Prosthecomicrobium sp. N25: one gene and its partner. The protein of the gene in region 1 interacts with the protein of each later gene in a pairwise test. Links are inferred from orthologs where the notes say so. Each region holds a gene or a part of one and is shown on either strand. Other genes may lie near its edges. The genes, in order: WBG79_RS15390 and WBG79_RS13740.

Region 1 (14,796 bases):
CCGCCCGCAAGCTCGGCTACGAGCCGCACGTGGCGCTGCTCGCCTACTCCACCTTCGGCCAGCCGCCGGGCGAGCGCTCCGCCAAGGTCCAGGAGGCCGTGCAGATCCTCGACCGCCGCGGCGTCGACTTCGACTACGACGGCGAGATGTCCGCCGACGTTGCCCTCGACCCGGAGAAGATGGCCGCCCACCCCTTCTGCCGGCTGAAGGGACCCGCCAACGTGCTCGTCATGCCGGCGCTCCATTCCGCCGCCATCTCGACCCGGATGCTGCAGGAGCTCGGCGGCTGCACCGTCATCGGCCCGCTGATCTTCGGCCTGGAGAAATCCGTCCAGATCGTCCCGCTCGGCGCCAAGGATTCCGACCTCGTCAACATGGCGGCGCTCGCCGCCTACGGGGTGGACGCCTGACCGGCCGGCCGCGCCGGTCGGGCTCATCCGTTCTTGTGGAATCCGCAACGGCTCGGCGCTAACCTCGCGCCCCTTCGAGGGGCGCTGAGCGGGACCGGACCACCATGGCAACACACAAGGGCTTCGAGTCCCTCGTCGACGCGGACGCGCTCAGGCGGCGCCTGGCGGCCTTCGTCGAGCCCGGTTCGGACGGCGGCAATCCGGCCATCCGCGCCAAGGTCCTGTCCGCCCTGAAGGAGGTCCGGGCCGCCACCCGCGCCCGCATCGAGGCCCTGCTGCTCGAGGACCGCCGCGGGTCGCTCTGCGCCGAGCGCCTCTCCTACGTGCAGGACCAGATCATCCGGGTCGTCTACGACTTCGCCATCCAGTTCGTCTATCCGGTCAAGAACCCCTCCTCGGCCGAGCGCATGGCGATCACGGCGGTCGGCGGCTACGGCCGCGCCACGCTGGCGCCGGGCTCCGACATCGATCTCCTGTTCCTGCTTCCCTACAAGCAGACGCCCTGGGGCGAGAGCGTCATCGAATACATCCTCTACATGCTGTGGGACCTCGGCCTGAAGGTCGGCCACGCCACCCGCAACGTCGAGGAGTGCATCCGCCTGTCGCGGTCGGACCTAACCATCCGCACCGCCATCCTGGAGGCGCGCTACATCTGGGGCGACGAGCCGCTGTTCCGCGACCTGACCCGCCGCTTCGACGAGGATGTCGTCCGCAACACCGGATCGGAATACATCGCCGCCAAGCTCGGCGAGCGCGACGACCGCCTGAAGCGCCAGGGCACGTCGCGCTACCTGGTCGAGCCGAACATCAAGGAGGGCAAGGGCGGCCTGCGCGACCTGCAGACCCTCTTCTGGATCGCCAAGTACTTCTACCGCGTCCGCCAGCCCGAGGACCTGATCGGCGCGGGCGTCCTCTCCAAGGCGGAGTATGTCCGCTTCAAGCGCTGCGAGGACTTCCTCTGGGCGGTCCGCTGCAACATGCACTTCGTCACCAACCGCTCGGAGGAGCGGCTGAGCTTCGAGCTGCAGCGCGAGATCGCTCGCCGGCTCGGCTATGTCGAGCGTGCCGGCCTGCGCGCCGTCGAGCGTTTCATGAAGCACTACTTCCTGGTCGCCAAGGACGTCGGCGACCTGACGCTGATCTTCTGCGCGGCGCTCGAGGAGCAGCACGTCAAGACCGCGCCGGTCCTGAACCGCTTCATCAGCCGCTTCACCCGCCGGACCCGCAAGGTGCTCGGCGGCGGCGCCTTCACGGTCGACAACGACCGCATCAACGTCGCGGACGCGGACGTCTTCCGGAAGGATCCGGTCCAGCTCATCCGGCTCTTCGCCATCGCCGACAAGGAGAACCTGGCGTTCCACCCGGACGTCCTCAAGCTGGTCACACGCTCGCTCAAGCTGATCGACGACGACCTGCGCCGGAACCGCGAGGCGAACACGCTCTTCCTCGACGTGCTCACCTCGCGCAACGACCCGGAGACCATCCTGCGCCGGATGAACGAGACCGGCGTGCTCGGCCGCTTCGTGCCGGAGTTCGGCAAGGTGGTCGCGATGATGCAGTTCAACATGTACCACCACTACACGGTGGACGAGCACCTGATCCGCTCCATCGGCGAGCTGTCGCTGATCGAGAAGGGCAGCCGCGCCGCAGAGCTTCCTCTCGCCACCGAGCTGATGCCCGGCATCCAGAACCGCCGGCTCCTCTACGTCGCCCTCTTCCTGCACGATGTCGGCAAGGGCCGGCCGGAGGACCACTCGTTCATCGGCGCCCGCATCGCCGCCCGGCTCTGCCCGCGCTTCGGCCTCTCGCCGGCCGAGACCGACACCGTGGTCTGGCTGATCGAGAAGCACCTGGTCATGAGCGTGGTCGCCACCAGCCGCGATCTCAACGACCGCAAGACGATCCGCGATTTCGCCGAGGTGGTGCAGAGCCCCGAGCGCCTCAAGATGCTGCTGATCCTGACCGTGGCTGACATCCGTGCCGTCGGCCCGGGCGTCTTCAACGGCTGGAAGGGCCAGCTCCTGCGCACGCTCTACTACGAGACCGAGCCCTACCTCGCCGGCGGCCACAGCCAGATCACCCGCGACCAGCGCGTCGCGGCGGCCAAGCGCGAGCTCTCCGACAAGCTCGCGGGCTGGAGCGATGCCGAGAAGGCCGCCTATGTCGAGCGCCACTATCCGCCCTACTGGCTGCGCGTCGACCTCCCCAGCAAGCTGAACCACGCCGAGTTCATCCGGGCGGCCGACCGGGCCGGCAGGAAGCTCGCCACCCGCGTGACGCCGCGCGCCTTCCAGGGCGTGACCGAGATCACGGTGCTGGCCTCCGACCACCCGCGCCTCCTGTCGATCATCGCCGGGGCCTGCGCGGTGGCGGGCGCCAACATCGTCGACGCCCAGATCTACACGACCACCGACGGCCTCGCCCTCGACACGATCTACGTCAGCCGCGAGTTCACCGACGACGGCGACGAGCAGCGCCGCGGCAGCCGCGTCTCGGCCCTGATCGAGAAGGCGCTCGCCGGCGAGGAGCGGCTGCCGGAGCAGATCGAGCGCAAGGCGCTGGCCAAGCCCCGCGTCAAGGCCTTCCAGCTGCCGACCGACGTGATCGTCAACAACTCCTGGTCCGACCGCTTCACCGTCATCGAGGTGTCGGGCCTCGACCGCCCCGGCCTCCTCTACGACCTGACCCGCGCCATCTCGGACCTGAACCTGAACATCGCCTCCGCCCACATCGCCACCTTCGGAGAACGCGCCGTGGACGTCTTCTACGTCACCGACCTCTTCGGCCAGAAGGTCGAGGCCAAGGCGCGCGAGCGTGTCGTGCGCGAACGCATGATGAAGGCCTTCGACGGCACCCGCGACGAGGCCGGGCCGGCCCCAAAGCGCGCCAGCGCCGGCTAGCGGCCGGCAAGCGGGTCCAAGCCGGCCGGACCGCGAACAGTCGGGGGGATAACCCGGCCGGACTCCGTCCGTTCTGGCGACAGCCGCGCCTGCCTGCGTTATAAGCAGGTCCCATCCGGCGGAGCGCGCATGTCCCTCGTCCGCAACTTCATGAGCGTCGGCGCCGCCACCCTGGCGAGCCGGGTGCTCGGTTTCCTGCGCGACACCCTGATCGCCGCCGCGCTCGGCACCGGTCCGGTCGCGGACGCCTTCGTGGTCGCCTTCCGGCTGCCCAACCTGTTCCGCCGCCTCTTCGCCGAGGGCGCCTTCAACGCCGCCTTTGTGCCCCTCTACGCCCGCGTGCTCGAGGCCGAGGGGGAGGGCGGCGCCCGCCGCTTCGCCGCCGACGTGCTGGCCGTCCTGCTGGTCGCGGTGCTCGCCTTCTCGGGCCTCGCCATGCTGGCCGCGCCGGGGCTGGTCTGGGTGCTCGCGCCCGGCTTCGCGGCCGACCCGGAGAAGTTCGGCCTCGCCACGCTCCTGACGCGGATCTGCTTCCCCTACCTGGCCGCCATGGCGCTGATCGCGCTGATGGGCGGCATCCTCAACGCGCACCGCCGCTTCCTCGCCGCCGCGCTCGCCCCCGTGCTCCTCAACCTCGTGCTGATCGCGGCGCTGCTCGCCGCCCTTTCGGCCGGCCTCGCCCGCACCCGCGAGGCGGGCATCTGGCTCGCCGCCGGCGTTTCCCTCGCCGGCCTCGCCCAGCTCGCGCTGGTGACCGTCGCGGTAAGCCGCGCCGGCTGGGCCCCGCGCCTCGTCCGCCCGCGCTGGACGCCCTCGGTCGCCCGGCTCCTCCGGTTGGCGGTGCCGGGCGCGATCGCGGGCGGCATCGCCGAGATCAACATCGTGGTCGGCACCATGATCGCCTCCCTGTCGGCGGGCTCGGTGGCGTTCCTCTACTATGCCGACCGCGTCTACCAGCTCCCCCTCGGTCTCGTCGGGGTCGCGGTCGGAACCGTCCTGTTGCCCGAGATCGCCCGCCAGCTCCGCGCCGACCGCGAGGACCTGGCGCTGGCGGCCCAGAACCGCAGCCTGGAATTCGCCGCGGTCCTGACCCTGCCCGCCGCCGTCGCCCTGGTGGTCGCGGCGCAGCCGATCGTCGAGGTCCTGTTCGAGCGCGGCGCCTTCGGCCCGCAGGACACCCAGGCGACCGCCGAGGCGCTCCTGGGCTTCGGCTACGGCCTGCCGGCCTTCGTCTTCGTCAAGGTCTTCGCCCCGGGCTTCTTCGCCCGCGAGGACACCCGCACCCCGATGGTGGTCGGCGCCGTCTCGGTGGCGGTCAACGTCGCCCTGTCGCTCGCCCTCTATCCCGTCTTCGAGCACGTCGCGATCGCCCTCGCCACCTCGGCGGCCGGCTGGGTCAACGCGCTCCTGCTCTGGGGCCTCCTGGTCCGCCGCGGCCACTGGCGCGCCGACGGCGAGCTCGAGCACCGCCTGCCGCGCATCGCCGGCGCGGCCGCCGCCATGGGGGTCGTCGTCTGGCTCCTGGCCGACCTGCTGGAAGGCTGGACCGGGGCCGAGAACCCGCTGCCCGTCAAGCTCGGCGCGCTGGCGCTCCTCTGCGGTTCCGGCTTCGTCGTCTTCTTCGCCCTGGCGCATCTCATGGGCGGCGTCGACCTGCGCCGCCTCCGGGCCCTCGTCGCCCGCGAGCGGACCGCCGCGGCCGAATAGTCGCGCCGCCACGGCCCCTGCCGGCTCGTGCCCGATCCGGCGCCCCGCCCCTTGCTCCCGTCCCGCACATCGCCTAAGACCCCGCGACCCGCGAGGACTTGCCCATGACCGACGCCCCCCAGACCACCTTCGAACCGCTCGTCTTCTCGGGCGTCCAGCCGACCGGCAACCTGCATCTCGGCAACTACCTCGGCGCCATCCAGCGCTTCGTCGCCATGCAGGACACCCACCCCTGCATCTATTGCGTGGTCGACCTGCACGCCATCACGGCGACGCTCGTCCAGCCGGACCTGGTCCAGCAGACCCGCGAGGTCACGGCCGCGTTCCTGGCCGCCGGCATCGACCCGAAGCGGAACATCGTCTTCAACCAGAGCCGGGTCCACGAGCACGCCGAGCTCGCCTGGGTGTTCAACTGCGTCGCCCGCCTCGGCTGGCTGAACCGCATGACCCAATTCAAGGACAAGGCCGGCAAGGACCGCGAGAACGCCTCGACGGGCCTCTACGCCTACCCGAACCTGATGGCCGCCGACATCCTGGTCTACCGCGCCACCCACGTGCCCGTGGGCGAGGACCAGAAGCAGCATCTCGAGCTCGCCCGCGACATCGCCCAGAAGTTCAACAACGACTTCGCGGGCCGCATCGCCGAGCTCGGCCTCGGCGACGCCTTCTTCCCGCTCCCCGAGCCGCTCATCCAGGGCCCGGCGACGCGCGTCATGAGCTTGCGCGACGGCACCAAGAAGATGTCGAAGTCGGACCCCTCCGACTATAGCCGCATCAATCTGACCGACGACCAGGACACGATCGCCCAGAAGTTCCGCAAGGCGAAGACCGACCCCGAGCCCCTGCCGACCGAGCCGAAGGGCCTGGAGAACCGCCCCGAGGCCGACAACCTCGTCGGCATCTACGCCGCCCTCTCGGGCGACACCCGCGAGGCCATCCTCGGCCAGTACGGCGGCGGCCAATTCTCCACCTTCAAGCAGGCCCTGACCGACCTCGCCGTCACCAAGCTCGCCCCCATCAACGCCGAGATGAAGCGCCTCCTGGCCGACCCCGGCCACATCGACGCGGTCCTGAAGGACGGCGGCGAGCGCGCGAGCGCCATCGCCGCGCCCGTGATGGACGCGGTGAAGGACGTGGTGGGGTTTCTGAGGTGACGATACCGTTTGGCTAACTAACGATGGGTCCTTATAGACTCCGGTGTAATAACGACAAACATACGTCGGTCTCTTGAGTCTTGGCCAACGTTCCATTCGTGGTCAATTAAGGAGAGGGCAACCAGCAAACGTTCAGCTGTGCGTGACTCTCGACATCTTTCAAACCTAATCAGGCTGAGCGTCTTAAATCGTCGCCGGCCGACTCCGGTGCGAGCTGCGATAGCCTTAAAATCGGGATCTAAGGTCACAAGTACGGCGTTGTTTGCTTCAGCTACGGCCGCAACTAATGTATCGGGCGAGTCAGGAGCGGTTTTTGTTCGTAAACGAATTACATTTCGGCTTTGCCCTTCCAGAGCTTTCGCCACAGACTCCGGTACGCAATGGTCAATGAAGAAACGCATACTTGTAGGACTCGATTACGCAGCGCTCGTCTGTCCATGTTGGAGGGCAGCTTCGATGTCCTCCGCAGTCAGATCTGGATACTCCTCAATAATCTGATCCGCTGAATAGCCGTCCTCATGAAATCGCTGGATTGCTGATACGGGTATGCGGGTGCCCGCGATTACCCAGGCATTTCTCGCAACGGTTTTGTGACGCATTACTTGCCCTTGCGTTCCTTCACGACGCGCTCGGAGCTTCAGTATCTCTGCTTTCGTTTCTTCGATCATGTTAGTGAGGGGAAGTTCCATCACGTATTGGCCAGACAGCACCGCCTCAGGTTTTCCGGTTTCAGGATTCACGAAAATGACCTCCCGGTTGATGACGAACAGGGTTGTCTTGGTCCACAGTTGATCCTTGAGATGACTAAGCTTGTCGGCGACCTTGCGAAGGTGCTGCAGTGGAACTTTGTTCTGGATACGCAGAATCTCAAGAGTCTTAAGTGCCACCATGTCCTTAAATGAATAGAATCTGCTGTATGCTGCGCTTGAGCTGTCTTCAACGTAGCTTGGAGTAAAAAAGTTTGTCTTCGCCCAATAGCGTAGCCTCCCCTTCGACAGGGATGTGATTCGTGTCACCTGTTCCTCAGAGAAAGCAGCAATAATGCTGCTTACATCAAGAGATGGTGGTTCTAGGGGTTCAGTAGGTTTTCTTTGCATGAGTTCGTCTTCTATCTCGACCTCTTAGCACACCGTTCGCAAAAAGGAAATTACGGTTGATTCGATTGTCTAGCTGCCAGGTAGAGTAGAGTTTAGAATGTGTGCGTCGCTTCGTGCCGCTCGCAGCCTCACACCACCCGCCAAACCGCCCCGGTCCCCCGGTCCCGCACCAGATCCACCCGCCCGCCGTCCCAGTGATAGTCAAGGTGCCGCGCCTGCCTCACCCCGGCGGCGAGGTCGGGGAAGAACAGTCCCGCGCAGTCCCCGCCCGGCATCCGCACGCTCGGATACACGATCCCCTCCGATCCGGCCGCCCTGAGCGCCGCCCCGAAGGCCTGGGCGGCGGCATAGTCGTCCGGGTCGAGGAGCGGTTCGCGGCCGGGGAGGGGGCGGATGTCGTGGAGGTCGGCCCGGACGTCGAGCAGGATTTCGCGGAACTGGCTTGTCCAGCCGGGCGCCTCGGCGGTCGAGGCCATGAAGCGGGCGTGGTGGTGGATCGTTTCGAACAGCGCGACCTCGAAGCTCCGGCCGACATAGAGCACGCCCAGCCGCCCGTCCGAGAAGCGGCTCGGCCGGTCCGGGCTCGTGTGCGTGAAGGGCGCCATCAGGGCGGAGGCGCCCGGCCCCGATACCCGCCGCTCCGGCGGCACCAGGTCGAGCGCCCCGATCGTCTCCATCAGGCGCGGGTTGGTCTTCGTCTCCGCGGCGATCAGGAGTGGCCAGTCGGCCGGGTCGGCGATGTCCTCGAAGAGGTCGATCGGCGGATGCCGGCTGCGGATGATCCGGACCGCTCCCGGCCAGTCCACGGCCGCGACCGGCACCGCGCCCGCATCGATCACCACGCGCCCCGCTCGGCGTCGAGGAGCCGCCGCACCCGCATCAGGTCCGTCAGCTCGCCCCCGAGCATGACGTCCAGCGCCGAGCGGCCCGCGAAGGCCGCGTTCGGCGCCCTGATCCAGCGGTAGCCGCGCTCGGGCTCGGCGAAGACGATGCGCAGCGCCTTGTGGATGCCCATCAGGTTGGAGAGCCGCGCCTTCCGGTCCCGGTCCATGCGGCCGGTCGCGCCCGCCTTCCAGCGCGCGAAGGTCCGCGCCGGCAGGTCGAGCAGCACCGACGCCTCCGCGTCCGACACGCCCCAGCGGGCGAAGAGCCTCAGCGCCGCGCGGAACATCGCGGCCGCCTCCGCGTCGGTGATGGGACCGGGCCGGACGTCGCCGGCCTCGGTCGGCACGGGAAGGAGCGAAGCCATGCGAGCATCTCCGGTCATATGGCATCAAGATAGGCCCGACAATGCCGTTCGGCAATCCCGCCGGCCCAAGCCGTCCCTTGCCGCCGCCCCCGCCGCGTCCTAGCATCACCCCATGGTCCAGCGGCGCCGATCCCTCGAAGAAGGCCACAAGCGCAAGTTCCTCGTCGTCGTCGACGAGACGCCCGAATGCGACCGCGCGCTCGTCTACGCGGCGCGCCGGGCCGAGCGGACGGGCGGCGCCCTGGTGCTCCTCTTCGTCATCGACGACCAGGATTTCCGCGGCTTCCTCGGCGTCGAGCAGATGATGCGCCAGGAGGCCCGCCAGGCCGCCGAGTTGACTCTCGGCAAGGCCGCCGCGCACGCCCGCTCGGTCGCCCGGATCGACCCGGAACTGGTCGTCACCGAGGGCACGCGCTCCCAGGAGGTCCAGAAACTGATCGAGCGCGATCTCGACATCGCCATCCTGGTGCTCGCCGCCGGGGTCTCCTCCGAGGGGCCCGGCCCGCTCGTCACCGCGCTCGCCGGCCGGGCCGCCGGCTCCTTCCCCATCCCCATCACGATCGTGCCCGGCGACATGAGCGACGAGGACCTCGCCGCCGTCGCCTGAAGCCCCGCCGGCCGCCGCCGACGCCGTTGCGCCATGCCCGGATTCGGCCTATCCCGTCCCGGATACCTCCCCCGCGCCGCTCGGCGCTTGATCCGGCGCGGGCCCGGCTTACCTTACCTCTCACCATGCTCCGGGCCTTGAACCCGAGAGGAGGACGAGAATGTTCATCCAGACCGAGACGACGCCCAATCCCGCGACCCTGAAGTTCATCCCGGGCCGGGTCGTCCTGCCCGACGGCACCGAGGATTTCCGCACGCCCGACGAGGCGGTCCGCTCCCCGCTCGCCGAGAAGCTCTTCGGCATTGAGGGCGTCTCGGGCGTCTTCTTCGGCCACGACTTCGTCACCGTGACGAAGGCCGGCGCGGAGTGGCCCCACCTGAGGCCCGCGATCCTCGGCGTCATCATGGAGCACTTCATGTCCGGCGCGCCGGTCATGCGGGACTCCGGCGGCGACGAGCCCGTGGCCGGCGAGGAGTTCTTCGATCCCTCGGACGCCCAGACGGTCGCCACCATCAAGGAACTCCTGGAGACCCGGGTCCGCCCGGCGGTCGCCAACGACGGCGGCGACATCACCTTCAAGGGCTTCCGCGACGGGGTCGTGTACCTCAACATGAAGGGCGCCTGCGCGGGCTGTCCGTCCTCCACCGCGACGCTCCGCCACGGCATCCAGAACCTGCTCCGCCACTTCCTGCCGGACGTCCAGGAGGTCCGCGCGGCCTGACCGCGCGGCGCCGCCCGGAGCGGCCTTCCTGACGCGGAGGTGACCGAAAGTCGCCTCGACAGCCGGCCCCCGCGCGCGTCAAATGCCGCGATGCTGACCCTCGCCCTCGACACGGCCCTCGATGCCTGCGCGGTCGCGCTCCTTCGCGACGGGCGCATCCTCGCGGCCGTGACCCGCGACATCGGCCGCGGCCATGCCGAGGTCCTGATGGCCGTGGTCGCGGAGGCGCTGGCGGCGGCCGGCGGGCTCCGCATCAAGGACTGCGACCGCTTCGGCGTGACCGTGGGTCCCGGCAGCTTCACCGGCATCCGCGTCGGCCTCGCCGCCGCCCGCGGCTTCGGGCTCGCCGCCGGCCGACCGGTCGTGCCCGTCACCACCCTCGAGGCCATCGCGGCCGACGCCGCTGGCTCAACGGACCCGCAGGCGCCCATCCTGGTCGCCCTCGACGCCCGCCGAGGCGAGGTCTACGCCGGTCTTTTCGCCGCCGCCCCGGGATCCGAGCCCGTCCCGCTCTCGGCCCCCGCCGCCCTCCCGCTCGCCGAGGCCGCCGCCCTGGCGGTGCGCGCCGGAGCCGTCCTCGCCGGCTCGGGCGCCGCCCTGGTGGCCGCCGCCGCGCCATCCCCGCTGCGCATCCTCGGCGAGGCCCGCTACCCCCGTGTCGAGACCGTCGCGCGCCTGGCGGCCGCCCGCCCGGCCCCCGGGCGCCCCCCCGGACCCGTCTATCTCCGCGCCGCCGATGCCAAGCCGCAGGAGGGGTTCCGCATCCCCCGCGCGCCCGAGGCCGGGGCGCCCGCCCACGCCCGGCCATGAGCGGCCTCCTCTGGTGGTTCGAACCCCCGCCGGTCTCCATCGAGACCGCGCGGTCGGGCGACGTCCCCGAACTCGCCGCCATCCATGCCGCCTCCTTCGCGCACCAGTGGAGCGCCGACGAACTGCGCGAGCTGCTGCGCGACCCGGCCGTCCTGTGCCTCGTCGCCCGCCGCGCCAATCTCTTCGGCACCCGCCGGGCGGTCGGCTTCCTGCTCGTCCGGGCCGCCGCCGACGAGGCCGAGATCCTGACCGTGGCGGTCGACCCCCGCAACCGCGGCCGGCGCATCGGCCGGCAGCTCGTCGAGGCCGGCTTCCGCAAGCTCTACGGCGAGCGGATCCGGACCGTCTTCCTGGAGGTCGACGGCGGCAACGCGCCGGCCGTCGCGCTCTACCGCCGCCTGGGTTTCCGCCAGGTCGGCGAACGCAAGGGCTACTACCGGTCGGCCTCCGGCCCGGCGACCTCCGCGCTTGTCATGCGGGCCGATCTCGGCTAATCGCGCTGGCGTCGAGACCGGGAGAATGCGGCCTTGAACGCAGCCGAAGAGTCCAGCACACCGGAACCGACCCTCGAGGAGCAGTGCGAGGCGAGCGGCATGCGCATGACCGAGCAGCGCCGCGTCATCGCCCGGGTGATCGCCTCCGCGGACGATCATCCCGACGTCGAGGAGCTGCACCGCCGCGCCGCTGCCGTCGACCGCCGCATCTCGATCTCCACGGTCTACCGGACCGTGAAGCTCTTCGAGGACGCCGGCATGATCGAGCGCCACGATTTCCGCGATGGCCGCGCCCGCTACGAGCCCGTGCCGGAGGAGCACCACGACCACCTGATCGATCTGCGCTCCGGCCGCGTCATCGAGTTCCGCAGCGAGGACATCGAGAAGCTGCAGGAGATCGTCGCCCGCGAGCTCGGCTTCCGCCTCGTCGACCACCGGCTGGAACTCTACGGCGTCCCCCTCGACGACAAGGACAAGGGCCCGGCCCGGTGACCCGTCCCGCCCGCGCGGCGGGACCGCCGCCCCCGGTCGTCCTCGAGCCCGCGCCGGGCCGCCCGCCTCTCGTCGGCCGCCTGCGCGGGACGCTCGCCGTCCTGTGGCTCGCCCTCCTGACCCTCGCGGCCGTGCCGCTGCAGGCCCTCGCCGTCCGGCGCGGCTGGCCCCTGGCCGCGACCCTCCCGGTCTGGTGGCACCGCCGGGCTCTCTCGGCCGTCGGGGCGCGGCTGACCGTCCACGGGGCGCCCTGCCGCGACCGCCCGCTCCTGGTGACGCCCAACCACGTGTCCTGGCTCGACATCTGCCTCGTCGGCAGCCTTCTCCCGGTCGCCTTCGTGGCCAAGTCCGAGATCGCCGGCTGGCCCCTCTTCGGCTTCCTCGCCAAGCTGCAGCGCAGCCTCTTCGTCGACCGCAGCCGGCGCACCGACACTGCCCGCGTCAGCCACGAGATGGCGGCCCGCATGTCGGCCGGCATCCCGGTCGTCCTCTTCCCGGAGGGGACCTCCTCGGACGGCGTGCACGTGCTGCCCTTCCGCTCCGCCCTGATCGGCGCCGCCCGCGCCGCCATCCTGAAGGGCGGGCACGAGCGCGTCTGGGTCCAGCCCCTGGCCCTCGCCTTCACGCGCCGCGGCGGCCTGCCGGTCGGCCATGCCGGCCGGCCCCGCATCGGCTGGTACGGCGACATGGACATGGTCCCGCACCTTCTCGCCACCCTGTTCGGGCCGCCGCTCGACGTCGAGCTCGTCTGGGGCGAGCCCATCCCCTTCGACGAGACGAGCGACCGCAAGCTTCTCGCCCGCGCCCTTGAGCGCGAGGTGCGCCGGCTCTCGGCCGCCGCCCGCCGCGGCCGAGAGCCGGCCCCGGGCGGGCTCCCGGCCGCCCCCGCCCCGACCGGCGTCGTCCCCGCGGGGCCGTAGGGCCCCGGCGGCCACGCCGCTATTCTCTCCGGCTCCGTTTCGCGCTATCAGAGCCTGGGGAGACCGGCGGTCGCGCGCCGCCCGCGCCGTCCCCGAGAACCGATCGCGAGCCTGATGACCGAGACGAAGAAAGTCCTCGTGCGCACCTACGGGTGCCAGATGAACGTCTACGATTCCGAGCGGATGACCGATGTTCTCGCGCCCGAGGGCTATGAGCCGACGGACAGCCTCGACGAGGCCGACCTGGTCCTGCTCAACACCTGCCACATCCGCGAGAAGGCCGCCGAGAAGGTCTATTCGGACATCGGCCGCCTGCGCCGCCTGAAGGACGAGCGGGCGCTCGAAGGCCGGGCACTGACCATCGGGGTCGCCGGCTGCGTCGCCCAGGCGGAGGGCCGCGAGATCATGCGCCGCGCCCCCGCGGTCGACCTCGTCGTCGGCCCGCAGAGCTACCACCGCCTCCCCGAGCTCCTGGCGGAGGCCACGGACCGCCGCCGCCCCGTCGAGACCGACTTCGCCATCGCGGAGAAGTTCGACGCCATGCCGGCGACCCCGGCCGTCCGCATCGCCGCGCGCGGGCCGACCGCCTTCCTGACCATCCAGGAGGGCTGCGACAAGTTCTGCACCTTCTGCGTCGTCCCCTACACGCGCGGCGCCGAGGTCTCCCGCCCGCTCGACCGCATCGTCGAGGAGGCCGAGCGCCTCGCCGCCGCCGGCGTGCGCGAGGTCACGCTCCTCGGCCAGAACGTCAACGCCTGGCACGGCCTCGGCCCTGACGGGCGGGAATGGACGCTCGGTCGCCTGTGCGAGCGCCTCGCCCGCGTGCCCGGCCTCGCGCGCATCCGCTACACGACCAGCCACCCGCGCGACATGGACGACGCCCTGATCGCGGCCCACCGGGAACTGCCGCAGCTCATGCCCTACCTGCACCTGCCGGTGCAGTCCGGCTCCGACCGCATCCTCAAGGCCATGAACCGCCGCCACACCGCGGCGGACTATCTGCGCCTCGTCGAGCGTATCCGCGCCGCCCGCCCCGACATCGCGCTCTCGGGCGACTTCATCGTCGGCTTCCCCGGCGAGACCGACGCTGACTTCGCCGACACGCTCGCCCTGATCGAGGCGGTCGGCTATGCCTCCGCCTTCACCTTCAAGTATTCCCCCCGCCCCGGCACGCCCGCCTCCACGCGCGACGACCAGGTCTCGGAACGGATCAAGGCGGAACGGCTTTCGGCGCTGCAGGCGGCGATCGACGCCCAGACGAAAGCCTTCAATGCGAGCCGTAAGGGCATGGTGATGGACATCCTGGTCGAGAAGGCGGGACGCCATGCGGGCCAGTTGGTCGGCCGCTCGCCCTGGCTCCAGCCCGTCCACGTCGACGGCCCGGCCTCCCTCGTCGGCGAGATCGTCGAGGTCCGCGTCGACGACGTCGCGGGCTACAGCCTCTTCGGCGCGGTCGTGGGCGAAGGCCCCTTGCCCGCCGGCGCGGCGCATCCCCATATCCGCACCTTCACCAAGGAACCGGCGCGACCAACCGCCGGAGGAGCGCACGGTTGAAAGAGGCCACCACCCGCCCTGAGCCGACCTTCCCGGTCGTGGCTCACGCCTCCGACCTCACCCACGTGGTGCTCGCCTTCGACGACAACCGGCTCGTCGGCGACCTCTACGGCCAGTTCGACCAGAACCTCGCCGAGATCGAGCGCCGCCTCGGCGTCACCGCGATCGCGCGCGGCAATCAGGTGACCATCAAGGGCCCGCACCAGGCCTGCGAGCGCGCCCGCATGGTCCTGGAGAGCCTCTACGAGCGGCTCCAGCAGGGCGGCGACGTCCACCCCGGCGACGTCGACGGCGCCATTCGCCTCGCCGAGGCGACCGACGCGCAGCTGCCGCTGCCCACCCTCGAGCCGAAGGGCCGCTTCTCCCCGGCCCAGATCGCCACCCGCAAGAAGACCGTGGTGGCCCGCACGGCCGGCCAGGACGCCTATATCCGCGCCATGGACCGCGCCGACCTGGTCTTCGGCATCGGCCCGGCCGGCACCGGCAAGACCTATCTGGCGGTCGCCTACGCGGCCGCCCTGATCGAGCGCGGCGACGCCAGCCGCCTGATCCTGTCGCGGCCGGCCGTCGAGGCCGGCGAGCGCCTCGGCTTCCTCCCCGGCGACATGCGCGAGAAGGTCGATCCCTATCTCCGCCCGCTCTACGACGCCCTCTACGACATGATGCCCGCCGAGAAGGTCG
Region 2 (4,325 bases), on another replicon or contig:
ATCCGCCGCCTCTCCTCGCGCGCCTCGCAACAGGGCTACCGCATCGCCATCCGTGTCTCAACGGAGAGGCTGGCCGCGCCGATGGCTCTATATCAAGAAGACGAAGAAGGACCGCGACCTTGCCCGCCACACCCCCGCCCCGCCCCGCCGGAACGCCCGTACGCCTCGTCGAGCGCCGCCTGCCGCCCGATCTGGACGAGGCGCTTCTCGCCCGCCTGGTCGACGGCTTCTATGAACGCGTGCGCGGGGACGAGCGGCTGGGGCCCGTCTTCGACGCCGCCATACCTCCTGGGGCCTGGCCGGCCCATCTCGCCCGCATGCGCGCCTTCTGGGGTTCGGTCGCGCTGGGGGCCGGCGGCTACGACGGCCGCCCCGTGCCGAAGCACGTCGGCCTGCCCGGCATCGACGACGCCCTCTTCGCCCGCTGGCTCGCGCTCTTCCGCGCCACCGCGGAGGACCTCGCCAGCGCCGAGACGGCCGAGATCCTGGTCGAATACGCCGAGCGGATCGCCCACAGCCTGCGCCTCGCCGTCGCCTTCGCGGAAGGCCGCGACACGGTCGGGCTGGAGCGGCTCCGGGCCGGATAGGCCTCAGTCGCTGCCGCCGTAGTCGGGCTCGTCGTCCGCCGCCATCAGCGACCCGGGCGGCAGCGCCGCCTCCCGCGCTTCCCGGTAGAGATCGGCCAACGCCGGGCGCAGCTCGGGCGCGAGGTGCTCAGCGGTGAGCCCCGGGCCGGCCCGCCGCCCGCACTCCCCGTGCAGCCAAACCGCCGCCGCGGCCGCCTCGAAGCCGGGCAGCCCGCGCGCCAGGAGCCCGCCCGCAATTCCGGCGAGCACGTCCCCCGAGCCCGCCGTGGCGAGGTCGGGCGGCGCGTTGTCGTTGATGGCCGCCCGGCCGTCGGGTGCGGCCACGACGGTGTCGGCCCCCTTCAGGACGACCACCGCGCCCGAGCGCCGCGCCGCCGCCCGCGCCCGCTCCGTCTTCGGGCCCCCGGCGAGGTCGGGGAAGAGGCGGGCGAACTCGCCCTCGTGCGGGGTCAGGATCACCGGGCCGCCGCCGGACCGGATCAGGCCGAAAAGGGCCTCGGGATCCTCCGCGAAGCTCGTCAGCGCGTCGGCGTCGAGCACCGCGCCCCGCGCGCCCCCGAGCACGGCCCCGACGAGGCTGCGCGTCGCCTCCCCGACCCCGGCGGCCGGCCCGATCACAACCGCGTTCAGCCGGCGGTCCGCGAGGAGTCCGCGAAGCCCGTCGGCGCCCGCGATCTCGGCGATCATGACGGCGGTCAGGTGGGTCGCCGCGACCCGCGCCGCCGCCGGATCGGCCGCCAGCGTGACGAGGCCGGCCCCCGCCGCCAGCGCGGCGCCCGCCGCCAGCCGCGCCGCCCCGGTCCTGAGCGCCGGCCCGCTGACCACCACCGCATGCCCGCGCGCGTATTTGTGGTCGGCGAGGCCCGGTGCGGCCAGCCGGTCGCGCCACAGGGGCGGACGGTTGCGGAAGAGCCGCGGGCCGATCTCGCGGAGCGTCCAGGCCGGGATGCCGATGTCGGCGAGCGTGACCGTGCCCGCATGCACCCGCCCGGGCAGGAGCAGGTGGCCCGGCTTCAGCCGGAAGAAGGTGACCGACCCCTCGGCCCGGATCGCGGTGCCCAGGACCGCGCCCGTCGCCCCGTCGATGCCGGACGGCAGGTCGACCGCCAGGACCGGCCGGCGCGACCGGTTCACCGCGTCGACCACCGCCGCCGCCTCCCCGTCGAGCGGCCGCGCGAGCCCGGCCCCAAAGAGCGCATCCACCACGGCGCCCGCCCGGCCGAGCAGCCGCGGCGCGCTGCCCCCGTCGAGCGGCTCCACCGGGTCGCGCCAGGTCGCGGCCGCCAGCGCCGCGTCGCCGGCGAGCCGGGCGCGGTCCCCCAGCAGCGCCAGCGTCACCAGGTAGCCGCGCTCCTTCAGGACCCGGGCGGCGACGAAGCCGTCCCCGCCGTTGTTGCCCGGCCCGCAGAGCACCAGCACGCGGGTGCCGAGGGGATGACGGACCGAGACCGCGTCCGCCACCGCCCGTCCGGCCCGCTCCATAAGCGTGATGCCGGCGGTCCCGGCGTCGATCGCCAGCCGGTCGGCACGGCCCATTTCGGCGGGGGTGAGGAGCTCGATCATGGCGGCGTCCGGTTGGATCCGGCGGAAGAGTGGCGGCTGCGCCCGGCCTCCGCAAGGTCCGCGCGGCGGGCGCCTCCGCGTCTCTCGGGTCCGATTCGGTGGTTCGCCGCCGTCCGCGCCGCGGCGAGGCGCCGGATGTTCCCGCGGGCGGGCGCGACCGAGCGTCGCGGGCGTAGTTGTGCGCAGGCACGACGACCGGCGCGCCAGGGCACGGGAGCCTCTCGGCCCGTCGTGGCCCACCCCGGCGAGGCGCCCGCGCGTCGAGAGCCCGATGCTCAGCCGTTGGTCACCGAACTGGGCAAATCGTGTGCACAGATCTTGTGCATATGCCTAGTTTAACGGCTATTGCGTCCGTGCCGACAGGACACCAGAATGCCGGAAGGACCCGTCCTGCGCGATTTCTGGGCGTGTCGGAATATCGGTTCCCAATGGCACGCGGCGTGCTAATGACGGTCGCGGACCGGTGACGAGCCGGTCCCTCTCACATCTTCGGAGTGTCGGAGGCGATGAAGAAGATCGAGGCTATCATCAAGCCCTTCAAGCTGGACGAGGTGAAGGAGGCGCTCCAGGAGGTCGGACTCCAGGGCATCACCGTCACCGAGGCCAAGGGCTTCGGCCGGCAGAAGGGCCACACGGAACTCTACCGCGGCGCGGAATACGTCGTGGACTTCCTGCCGAAGGTGAAGGTCGAGATCGTGCTTCCCGACGAGATGGTCGAGAAGGCGGTCGATGCGATCCGCAAGGCCGCCCAGACCGGACGCATCGGCGACGGCAAGATCTTCGTCTCCAACATCGAGGAAGCCGTCCGCATCCGCACCGGTGAGACCGGGTTGGACGCGATCTGATCCCCTCAGCCCGCCTAGACCCCGGCAGTACCCCGCCTTTCGGGCCCGTCTTCCCGACCGCGGCAGCGCGCCCGCCCAGAAATCCAAGAAAGGGAACCGTCCCATGAAGACCGCCAAGGACGTCTTGCAATTCATCAAGGACAACGACGTCAAGTACGTTGATTTCCGCTTCACCGACCCGCGTGGCAAGTGGCAGCACGTCACCTTCGACGTGACCATGATCGACGAGGACATCTTCGCCGACGGCACCGCTTTCGACGGTTCCTCCATCGCCGGCTGGAAGGCCATCAACGAGTCCGACATGATGCTCATGCCGGATCCGGCCACCGCCTGCATCGACCCCTTCTTCGCGCAGACCACGCTCTCGATCGTCTGCGACATCCTCGAGCCCTCGACTGGCGAGCGCTACACCCGCGACCCGCGCGGCATCGCCAAGAAGGCCGAGGCCTACATGAAGTCGCTCGGCGTGGGCGACACCGTCTACGTCGGCCCCGAGGCCGAGTTCTTCATCTTCTCGGATGTGAAGTACTCCGCCACGCCGTACAAGACCGGCTTCCAGGTCGACGATCCGGAGCTGCCGATCAACACCGACACCGATTATGACGGCGGCAATCTCGGCCATCACGTCAAGACCAAGGGCGGCTACTTCCCGGTTCCGCCGATCGACTCGTGCCAGGACATCCGCGGCGAGATGCTCGCCATGATGGCCAAGATGGGCGTCACGGTCGAGAAGCACCATCACGAGGTGGCTTCGGCGCAGCACGAGCTGGGCATGAAGTTCAACACCCTCACCCTGATGGCCGACCAGATGCAGATCTACAAGTACTGCATCCATCAGGTCGCCCAGGCCTACGGCAAGACCGCGACCTTCATGCCGAAGCCGATCTTCGGCGACAACGGCTCGGGCATGCACGTCCACCAGTCGATCTGGAAGGGCGGCAAGCCGGTCTTCGCCGGCAACCAGTATGCCGACCTGTCGGAGACCTGCCTCTACTACATCGGCGGCATCCTGAAGCACGCCAAGGCGCTCAACGCCTTCACCAACCCGTCGACGAACTCCTACAAGCGTCTCGTCCCGGGCTACGAGGCCCCGGTCCTGCTCGCCTACTCGGCGCGCAACCGCTCGGCCTCCTGCCGCATCCCCTACACCACCTCGCCGAAGGCCAAGCGCGTGGAGGTCCGCTTCCCGGATCCGACCGCCAACCCCTACCTCGCCTTCGCGGCGATGCTGATGGCCGGCCTCGACGGCATCAACAACAAGATCCATCCCGGCCAGGCGATGGACAAGAACCTCTACGACCTGCCCCCGAAGGAGCTTAAGAAGATCCCG

The links.
Region 2: the proteins of WBG79_RS15390 (region 1) and WBG79_RS13740 interact in binary tests that used the Escherichia coli proteins (3 or more experiments, as listed by UniProt). The link is inferred for Prosthecomicrobium sp. N25 from one-to-one orthologs.

What each region holds. Positions count from the first base shown.
Region 1 is NZ_JBBCAT010000002.1:111,443-126,238, reverse strand. What follows is about bases 184-3,510. They hold WBG79_RS15390 ([protein-PII] uridylyltransferase), read left to right. Parts: upstream 184-514; coding sequence 515-3,310; downstream 3,311-3,510. Other genes in these bases: murJ (murein biosynthesis integral membrane protein MurJ), read left to right, coding at 3,440-3,510; WBG79_RS15395 (NADP-dependent malic enzyme), read left to right, coding at 184-410. Also shown: more of WBG79_RS15395, read left to right, coding at 1-183; more of murJ, read left to right, coding at 3,511-5,017; trpS (tryptophan--tRNA ligase), read left to right, coding at 5,122-6,171; WBG79_RS27630 (DUF5615 family PIN-like protein), read right to left, coding at 6,189-6,572; WBG79_RS15375 (DUF433 domain-containing protein), read right to left, coding at 6,588-7,268; WBG79_RS15370 (RES family NAD+ phosphorylase), read right to left, coding at 7,397-8,110; WBG79_RS15365 (MbcA/ParS/Xre antitoxin family protein), read right to left, coding at 8,104-8,517; WBG79_RS15360 (universal stress protein), read left to right, coding at 8,630-9,124; WBG79_RS15355 (NifU family protein), read left to right, coding at 9,285-9,845; tRNA (adenosine(37)-N6)-threonylcarbamoyltransferase complex dimerization subunit type 1 TsaB, read left to right, coding at 9,936-10,655; WBG79_RS15345 (GNAT family N-acetyltransferase), read left to right, coding at 10,652-11,149; WBG79_RS15340 (Fur family transcriptional regulator), read left to right, coding at 11,249-11,641; WBG79_RS15335 (lysophospholipid acyltransferase family protein), read left to right, coding at 11,638-12,561; tRNA (N6-isopentenyl adenosine(37)-C2)-methylthiotransferase MiaB, read left to right, coding at 12,676-14,115; WBG79_RS15325 (PhoH family protein), read left to right, coding at 14,112-14,796.
Region 2 is NZ_JBBCAT010000001.1:3,020,993-3,025,317, forward strand. What follows is about bases 1,575-4,325. They hold WBG79_RS13740 (P-II family nitrogen regulator), read left to right. Parts: upstream 1,575-2,656; coding sequence 2,657-2,995; downstream 2,996-4,325. Other genes in these bases: WBG79_RS13735 (NAD(P)H-hydrate dehydratase), read right to left, coding at 1,575-2,150; glnA (type I glutamate--ammonia ligase), read left to right, coding at 3,099-4,325. Outside these bases: WBG79_RS13730 (group III truncated hemoglobin), read left to right, coding at 120-587; more of WBG79_RS13735, read right to left, coding at 591-1,574. UniProt on the Escherichia coli protein: P-II indirectly controls the transcription of the glutamine synthetase gene (glnA). P-II prevents NR-II-catalyzed conversion of NR-I to NR-I-phosphate, the transcriptional activator of GlnA. When P-II is uridylylated to P-II-UMP, these events are reversed.